DNA from 2 places in the Arthrobacter sp. BF1 genome. Region 2 is predicted to be linked to the other one. Evidence: predicted binding sites of a transcription regulator. Region 2 holds the regulator's gene; the other holds the start of a gene.

Region 1 (4,409 bases), 750 kb from region 2:
GACCGTGATGTCCATCGATGCCAGGGCCAGGGAGTCAGCTGCCAGTCCGCAGCCGAGGTCCGCCACATGGCGGATGCCTGCCTGCGCGAAGCGCTCCGCATGCCGGGCGGCAACGTTGAGCCGGGTGGCCTGTTCGAGGCCCGCCCGGGTGAAAAGCATGCTCCTTGCGAACTCCCCGAACTTGGCCTCAGCCTTGGTGCGCAGCCTGGACTGGGTGAGCACGGCTGAGACGAGTTCGGGGGAGTGTCCGGCCTTGCGGAGCGTCGAATTGAGCTCGAACGCCTCGTCCTCGCGGTACGGCCCCAGGGATGCCAGCAGCTCCCAACCCTCGCTCGTCAGCAGTGGGGCGATCTGTTCCTGCGGTGCTTGAGACATGGGTTCAAGCCTAGTGGAGGTGGCCAAGCGCCGGTTCCGGCTAGGGTTGAAGACATGGAAGACAGCGCAGGCACCCAGCCGTCCGGACCGCCCCAAAACAGCCGCACGGATCTGGTGAAGATTGCCCGCCCCGCCCTGATTGCTGGATCCGCCATAGCCGTTGTCTGCATCGCCCTGCTGGTGATCATCTTCTTCCTGGACACCTTCAACGCCACCGTCTATTCCGTGGGCGGCAAGGACATCCAGGACGCCACCGACGAAGCCCGCGACATCCGCAACCTCTACAGCGGCGCCCGGCTGGGCGGCGTCATCCTGCTGGTACTCTCGCTGCTGGCGGCCCTAGGGGGCGCCGTCGTGCTTTATTTGCGGCGCGGCACCTTCAAGGACGGGAACGACGGCGACGAGGACGTCGATTTCGACGACCTGGGACGCTGAGGTGCCTTCCCGGCGCTCGTGAGCAGCACCCCTGAAATGACCAGTATTCCGCCCAGGATCTGCGGAAGGGTGATGGGCTGACCCATCACCACGGTCATGATGGCGGTGAACACGGCGATGAGGTTCAGATAGTTGCCGGCGTTCGCCGCCGACGTGCTTTTCAGTGCGAGGTTCCAGAGGAGATAGGAACCCAGCGAGGGAAACAGGACGATGTAGGCCAGGGACCAGCCCTCTGCAGGGGTGGACGGCAGCCCGGCCCCCGCCGCCAGGGCGAAAGGGGTGAGGACAACCGCGGCCATGGCCACCTGAACCGCAGTTGACGTGATGGCGGGAATGGAAAGCCTGCGGGCAAGAATCGTGTAGAAGCCCCACACCGTAATGGCGGCCAGGATGAGCAGTTCGCCGGCGCCGATGGAGAAAGTCAGCAGCCGCCCGAGGTCGCCGCCGGTGAGAACCAGCACGACGCCCAGGAGACCCAGGACAACGCCCACCCAGCTCAGCGGGCCAGGTCTGTCCTAGAGCAGTATTACGGCCATGACCATGATCAGGGCCGGGTTCGCGGCCGTCACCAGCGAGGCGTTCAGGGCCGAGGTGTGCCCGAGCGCGCTGTAGAGCAACAGCGTGTAGGCGCTCATGCCCAATGCGCTCAAGAGCAGCAGAGCCGGCCAGCGGCGCAGGACCGCGCGCCAGTCGGGACGTTCCACCGCATGGGCCAGCACCAGCAGCGGGACAGCGGCCAGGGCCCAGCGCCAGTAAGTCAGCTGAAGGGGCTGCATGGTTTTCATGGCGGCCTGGCCGATCACGAAGTTGCCCGCCCAAAACAGGGTGGCAAGGGTCAGGTAAACGGCGGCTCGCACCGCCCCAATCTACACGGAGACTGTTCGCCGGAGACATAATTCTGGCACTCGCCTTGACCGAGTGCTAACGAGTACATAGAGTCATCATTAGCACTCTCCCTAGGAGGGTGCTAACACATGAAGAGCTGCCAGCCAGGCTGCTGCCGGCACCGCGACGACGGTTTGCCAGCCACGGTGAAGCAGTTCAACTGTCCACAAATTTCGCTGACGTAGAAGGAGAGGTCCGAGTGTCGGTCTCTATTAAGCCTCTTGAGGATCGTATTGTTGTCCGCCCGCTCGAAGCCGAGCAGACCACGGCTTCCGGCCTGGTTATCCCGGACTCCGCACAGGAGAAGCCGCAGGAGGGTGAAGTTGTTGCAGTAGGCCCCGGCCGCTTCGAAGACGGCAACCGTGTTCCGGTCGACGTAGCCGTTGGCGACGTTGTTATCTACTCCAAGTACGGTGGAACCGAAGTCAAGACCGGCGGCAACGAGTACCTCGTGCTGTCCGCCCGCGACGTTCTGGCGATCGTCGTAAAGTAACTTTTGGATCCCCGTGCCGCTGACCATGCATTCCGCTGGTCAGCTGTGCGGGGTTCTGTCTTGAAAGGACAAAACCATGGCAAAGCAGCTTGCGTTTAATGACGCTGCACGCCGGTCGCTCGAAGCCGGCATCGATAAGCTCGCCAACACTGTCAAGGTGACGCTCGGCCCCCGCGGCCGCAACGTTGTCCTCGACAAAAAGTGGGGGGCACCCACCATCACCAACGACGGCGTCACCATCGCCCGCGAAGTTGAGCTTGATGACCCGTACGAAAACCTCGGCGCGCAGCTGGCCAAGGAAGTAGCCACCAAGACCAACGATGTTGCCGGCGACGGCACCACCACGGCCACGGTGCTGGCCCAGGCCCTGGTCAAGGAAGGCCTGCGCAACGTTGCGGCTGGCGCCGCTCCGGGCCAGATCAAGCGCGGCATCGAGGTTTCCGTTGAAGCCGTTGCCGCCCGCCTGCTGGAGAACGCACGCCCGGTTGAAGGCACCCAGGTTGCCAACGTGGCCGCCATCTCCGCCCAGAGCGACGAAATCGGCGAGCTCCTCGCCGAAGCGTTCGGCAAGGTCGGCAAGGATGGTGTGATCACCATCGAGGAATCCTCCACCACGCAGACCGAACTGGTCCTCACCGAAGGCATGCAGTTCGACAAGGGCTACCTGTCCCCGTACTTCGTGACCGACTCCGAGCGTCAGGAAGCCGTCCTCGAGGACGCCCTCATCCTGATCAACCAGGGCAAGATCTCGTCCGTCCAGGACTTCCTGCCGCTGCTGGAAAAGGCGCTGCAGAGCTCCAAGCCGCTCTTCATCATTGCCGAAGACGTCGAGGGCGAGGCTCTTTCCACCCTGATCGTCAACCGCATCCGCGGCACCCTGAACGTGGTTGCCGTCAAGGCTCCGGGCTTCGGCGACCGCCGCAAGGCCATGCTGCAGGACATCGCCACCCTCACCGGTGCGCAGGTTGTCTCCGCCGAACTGGGCCTCAGCCTGGACACCGTTGGCCTTGAGGTGCTGGGTACCGCCCGCCGCATCACGGTCACCAAGGACAACACCACCATCGTTGACGGTGCCGGTTCCGCAGAAGACGTCGCAGCCCGGGTTTCCCAGCTGCGCGCCGAGCTGACCCGCACCGACTCCGACTGGGACAGGGAGAAGCTCCAGGAGCGCCTGGCCAAGCTGGCCGGCGGCATCGGCGTGATCAAGGTTGGCGCAGCCACCGAGGTTGAGCTGAAGGAAAAGAAGCACCGCATCGAAGATGCGGTTTCCTCCACCCGCGCCGCCCTCGAAGAAGGCATCGTGGCCGGTGGCGGTTCCGCCCTCATCCACGCGCTGAAGGCCCTCGACGAGGATCCCGCAGTGAAGGCCCTCGAAGGTGACGCCGCCGCAGCTGTGGGCATCGTCCGCCGCGCGCTGGTCCAGCCACTGCGCTGGATCGCCCAGAACGCCGGCTTCGACGGCTACGTTGTCACGGCCAAGGTTGCCGAACTCGAAACCAACAACGGCTTCAACGCCAAGTCGGGCGAGTACGAAGACCTGATCGCCGCCGGTGTCATCGACCCGGTCAAGGTCACCCGTGCAGCCCTCCGGAACGCTGCTTCAATCGCCGCACTGGTTCTCACCACCGAGACCCTCGTAGTGGAGAAGCCCGCTGACGAAGACGAGCACGCAGGCCACAGCCACTAAGGTTGTAGCCCGCGCGTGGGCCCAGGCCCGCTGACAGTCACAACAAAAAACCGGTCCGGCATCCGCTGGGCCGGTTTTTGTTGCCCTCAGTCGACCGCCATCTCCTGCGTCTGGACGTCGCCCGCGCGCTCGTAGACCAGCGACACTGCCCCCTTCGGGAAGGTGCGCGCCGGCTCGGCGAGGCGGAAGGTGGCGGGGATGGATCCGGCGTCGAAGAGGCGCTTGCCCTGCCCGAGGGTGACCGGATACAGCCAGAGGTGGAGGCGGTCAAGCACGTCAGCCGCGAGCAGTGAACGGATGAGGACGCCGCTCCCGAACATGTGCACCTGGTCGTTGTCCTCCCGGAGCCGGCCGGCGGCCGCAGCGTCCGGCAGCACGGTAGTCTCCGCCCAGGTCGGCTCGGTCAGGGTTTTCGAGACGACGAACTTGGGTACGCGGTTGAGTATGGTCCCGATCTCGTCGGTCTGATGGGGCCAGAATGCGGCGAAGATATCGTAGGTCTTGCGGCCGAGCAGCAGGGCATCGATGCGGCCG
Region 2 (4,409 bases):
GTCCTGAAGGTCCTGGATCGCACCCACACACCCAGCAGGGTGCCCCAGGTGGTGCAGTGGGCACGTGAGGCCGGACTGGCCGTGAGCCTGGACCTGATCTACGGAACGCCGGGGGAGTCCCTCGACGACTGGCGGTACTCGCTGGAAACCGCGCTGTCCTATCAGCCGGACCACATCAGCGCCTACGCGCTGATTGTGGAGGACGGTACTAAACTCGCCGCCCAGATCCGCCGGGGCGAAGTTCCAGGCATCGACGACGATGACCACGCCGACAAGTACGAACTCGCCGACCAACTCATGGGCAAAGCGGGGCTCAGCTGGTATGAGGTGAGCAACTGGTCGCGGACGCCGGAACAGGCGTGCCGGCATAACCTCGCCTACTGGCGCGGGGACGACTGGTGGGGCATCGGCCCCGGCGCGCACTCGCACGTGGGCGGGGTGCGCTGGTGGAACGTCAAGCACCCCACCGCCTACGCGGGGCGGCTCGCCCAGGGGCTCTCGCCGGCTGCGGGCAGGGAAACGCTCGACGCCGAAACCCGGGACGTGGAACGCGTCATGCTGGAAGCCCGGCTGGTTTCGGGGCTCGCCATCGCAACGCTGGGGGAGTCAGGGCGCCACGCTGTGGCCGGGTTGATGGCTGAGGGCCTCGTGGACGCGCACGCTGCCGTGAAAGGAACGCTGGTGCTGACCCTGAAGGGGCGCCTGCTGGCGGACGCCGTGGTCCGGAGAATCCTGCCGGACTAAAGTCCGGGGACTACTTGATCCAGCGCAGGTTGTACTGGTAGCGGTGCGGCTGGCCCTTGTTGACATGGATACCGGCGGACACCGAGAAGCAGGTCAGGGCGATCCAGATGAGCGTGGCGATGACGGCGAAGATGTTGCCGACCACCGGAATGAATACCAGGATGTTGGCCACCAGCGCGGCGATGGTGGGCGGCAGGCTGAAGTTCAGTGCTTCCTTGGATTCCTGCGCGGTGAACGGTCCGCGCTCTCGGAAGATCAGGTAGATCAGCAGCGACGGTACACAACCGAGGATCCCGCCAAAGTGCGCCAGCGTGGCCCATTGACGGTCTTCGCTGGCCGTGAGGGGCAACGCATTTGCGGGAACGCCCTGATACTCGGAACGGCCTTGGTCGTCCCGGTGCTCGCGTGCGTTTTGTGCCACGGTTTCATCCTTCGAAAGTGCAATGGTGCTGGTTTGGAGAATGCCGGTCTGTTGCGACAACAGCCTCTGCAGTACCAAGAATACTGGTTCGCGCGGCAAATGCCGCCGTCGGGACCGTCCTTCGGCCATTCAAGGGCCGTGGGAGTTACGGCACCGTCAGGAAGTCGATGACTTCTTCCACCCGGCCGAGCAGGGACGCTTCCAGGTCCGCGTAGCTGCGGACCGCACCCAACAGTTTCTGCCAACCCAGGCCGATGTCTTCCTTCGTGGCGTGCGGCCAGCCGAAGGCGGCCAGGATGCCGGTCTTCCAGTCCTGCCCCCGGGGCACCACGGGCCACCGTTCGATGCCGAGCACGGCGGGGCGGATTGCCTGCCACACGTCAACGTAGGGGTGCCCGACAATCAGCACGTTCCCGGCGGCGCCCGGGGAGGCCATCACACCGGCGGCGATGCGCCACTCCTTGGAGTCCGGCACCAAATGGTCCACCAGGATCCCCAACCGCCGGTTGGGCCCGGGACCGAAGGCGGCCACCGCCCCGGCGAGGTCATCGATGCCGTGCAAAGGCTCGACGACGATGCCTTCCACCCGGAGATCGTCACCCCAGACCTTTTCCACGAGTTCGGCGTCGTGCTTTCCCTCCACCCAAATCCTGCTCGCTTTGGCCACCTGGGCACGCTGGCCCGCCACGCGGACTGAACCGGATGCCGTCCGGCCGGCGGGCACCGCCGCGTTCTGCCTGGGCGCCGGCGGCATCAGCCTGATGGGCTGGCCTTCCAACAGGAACCCGAATCCAAGCTTGAACGAACGCGACTTGCCGCGCCGGTCCTCGAGGGCAACCACATGCATGCCGCCGGACTTCTCCACCCGGGTCACCGCTCCCACCCAGCCGGACTGGGCGTCTTCGAGGACCATGCCACGTTCCACCGGAACCTCGGGAAGTTCGTTCCGGACAGGTGCGGTGATCTCCTGCGGACCCCAGTTTTGGTAATGCATGGATTGATTCCGCCTTGCGCTAGATCGTGCCCCCGGATGTTCGCCCGGAGCGGTACCAATGCTAACAACGGGGTGAGTCATATTAGACTGTTAGCACTTAGGCATGTCGAGTGCTAACGAGCCGTGACCATTGCCGTGAAGATTGAGGCGCAACCATGGATGGAGGTGGAGTGTGAGCGAGCCGCGCAAACTGGAAGTACTGCGTGCCATTGTGGAGGACTACGTGCACTCCCGCGAGCCCGTGGGTTCCAAGGCGCTGGTTGAGCGCCACCACCTCGGCGTATCCAGCGCCACCATCCGGAACGATATGGCCGCCCTGGAAGACGAGGGCCTGATCACCGCTCCGCATACCAGCGCGGGACGGATCCCCACCGACAAGGGCTATCGCCTGTTTGTGGACCAGATTTCCGCGGTCAAGCCGCTCTCCCCGGCGGAGAAGAAGGCCATCCAATCGCTTCTGGAGGGCGCGGATGACTTGGATGATGCCCTGGACAGAACCGTCAGGCTGCTTTCCCAGCTGACCAACCAGGTGGCTGTGGTCCAGTACCCGCACCTGAGCCGGGCCACCATCCGCCACATCGAATTTGTGCTCCTGGCGCCGCGCCAGGTCCTGCTGGTGCTCATCGCCACCACCGGCAAGGTGGAACAGCGCGTGATCGACGTCGGCCAGGACCTCGGTGAGGAAGCGATCGCCGCCCTGCGGACTCACTTCCTCGGCTCGCTGGCGGGCACACCGCTGAGCCGGCTGGCGCAGTCACTGCCGGGCGTGGTCTCCTGCGTCGCTCCAGGCCGGCGGGCAGCTGCCCAGGCACTTGCTCACGGGCTGGAAACGCTCGCCCACAGCAGCCGCGAGGACCGCATGGTGATGGCCGGCACTGCGAACCTGGCCAGGTCCAACGTGGATTTCCCCCTCACCATCGGTCCCGTGCTTGAGGCCCTGGAGGAACAGGTGGTCCTGCTCCGCCTGCTCACTGACATGGAACAGGACCCACGCGGTGTGACCGTGAGCATCGGCAGGGAAAACCCCTACGACGGACTGGCCGAAGCCTCGGTGGTGGCCACAGCTTACGGACCGGACAGCACAGCCAAAGTTGGCGTCCTGGGTCCCACGCGCATGGACTATCCCACCACCATGGCCGCCGTCAGGGCAGTAGCCCGTTATCTGTCAAGAATTCTGGGTCCGTAACAACCGGTCCAGGCACCAAGAGCAGTGCCGGCAGCCTCGCTGCCGGCAGTACAACAGGGAAGAGATACGAACTTTGAGCAGCCACTACGACGTCCTCGGAGTCTCGCCGGAAGCCACCGGAGAAGAGATCAAGAAGGCCTACCGCAAGCTGGCCCGCACCCTTCACCCGGACGTTAACCCCGGGGACGATGCGTCGGACCGCTTCAAGGCCGTGACCCATGCCTACGAGGTACTTTCTGACCCCCAGAAGCGCCGTGTCTACGACACCACCGGCAATGAGAACGGTACTGACAACGGCTTCGGCGGCGGCGGATACGCTGGCCAGGGCTTCGCGTTCCAGGACATCTTCGATACGTTCTTCGGCGCCGGCGGATCGTCAGGCCCCGCGTCAAGGGTCCGCCGCGGCCAGGACGCACTGATCAGCGTGCGGATCGAACTGCGCGATGCCGTCTTCGGCGTCAACCGGAAGCTTGAGGTGGACACCGCCGTCACCTGCCCCACCTGCAACGGCTCGTGCTGCCGCGAAGGCAGCCACCCCGAGCGCTGCGACATCTGCGGCGGCAGCGGCCAGGTCCAGCGGGCGGTCCGCTCCATCCTTGGCCAGGTCATGACGGCGGCTCCATGCGGCAGTTGCGAAGGCTTCGGAACTGTCATTAAGGACCCCTGCAACGAGTGCAACGGCCAGGGCCGCATCCGCAGCCGCCGGTCACTCACCATCAAGGTGCCCGCCGGCGTCGCAACGGGAACCCGGATCCAGCTGTCCGGTCAGGGCGAGGCCGGCCCTGCCGGCGGGCCGTCCGGTGACCTCTACGTCGAGATCCGCGTCAACAACGATCCCACCTACGTCCGGGACGGCGATGACCTGCACGCGACGCTCCACATTCCCATGACTGCAGCTGCCCTGGGCACCGAAGTGTCCCTGGAAACGTTCGACGGGCTGCAGGAAATCGACGTCAAAGCAGGGACCCAGGCCGGCGAGGTCATCACGCTCCGCGGGCTGGGCGTCACGCACCTGCGTGGCTACGGTCGCGGTGACCTGATGGTCCACCTCCAGGTGGAGACGC

What was found. Region 2 encodes HrcA, which represses chaperone genes, less so after heat shock. Its sites were predicted from a motif close to TTNGCACTCGNNNNNNNCGAGTGCNAA; they were not measured.
Region 1: the regulator HrcA is predicted to act here: its motif matches at 1,709-1,735, upstream of groES (co-chaperone GroES).

Annotation. Positions count from the first base shown of each region.
Region 1 is NZ_CM155271.1:2,956,115-2,960,523, reverse strand. It holds gene AC1MCD_RS13835 (THUMP-like domain-containing protein) at 1-375, opposite strand, end outside; gene AC1MCD_RS13830 (hypothetical protein) at 430-810, shown strand; gene AC1MCD_RS13825 (DMT family transporter) at 735-1,301, opposite strand; gene AC1MCD_RS13820 (EamA family transporter) at 1,326-1,667, opposite strand; gene groES (co-chaperone GroES) at 1,895-2,188, shown strand; gene groL (chaperonin GroEL) at 2,265-3,875, shown strand; gene AC1MCD_RS13805 (dihydrofolate reductase family protein) at 3,962-4,409, opposite strand, start outside.
Region 2 is NZ_CM155271.1:2,207,993-2,212,401, reverse strand. It holds gene hemW (radical SAM family heme chaperone HemW) at 1-744, shown strand, start outside; gene AC1MCD_RS10365 (DUF4870 domain-containing protein) at 755-1,165, opposite strand; gene AC1MCD_RS10360 (DUF3097 domain-containing protein) at 1,311-2,159, opposite strand; gene hrcA (heat-inducible transcriptional repressor HrcA) at 2,332-3,345, shown strand; gene dnaJ (molecular chaperone DnaJ) at 3,419-4,409, shown strand, end outside.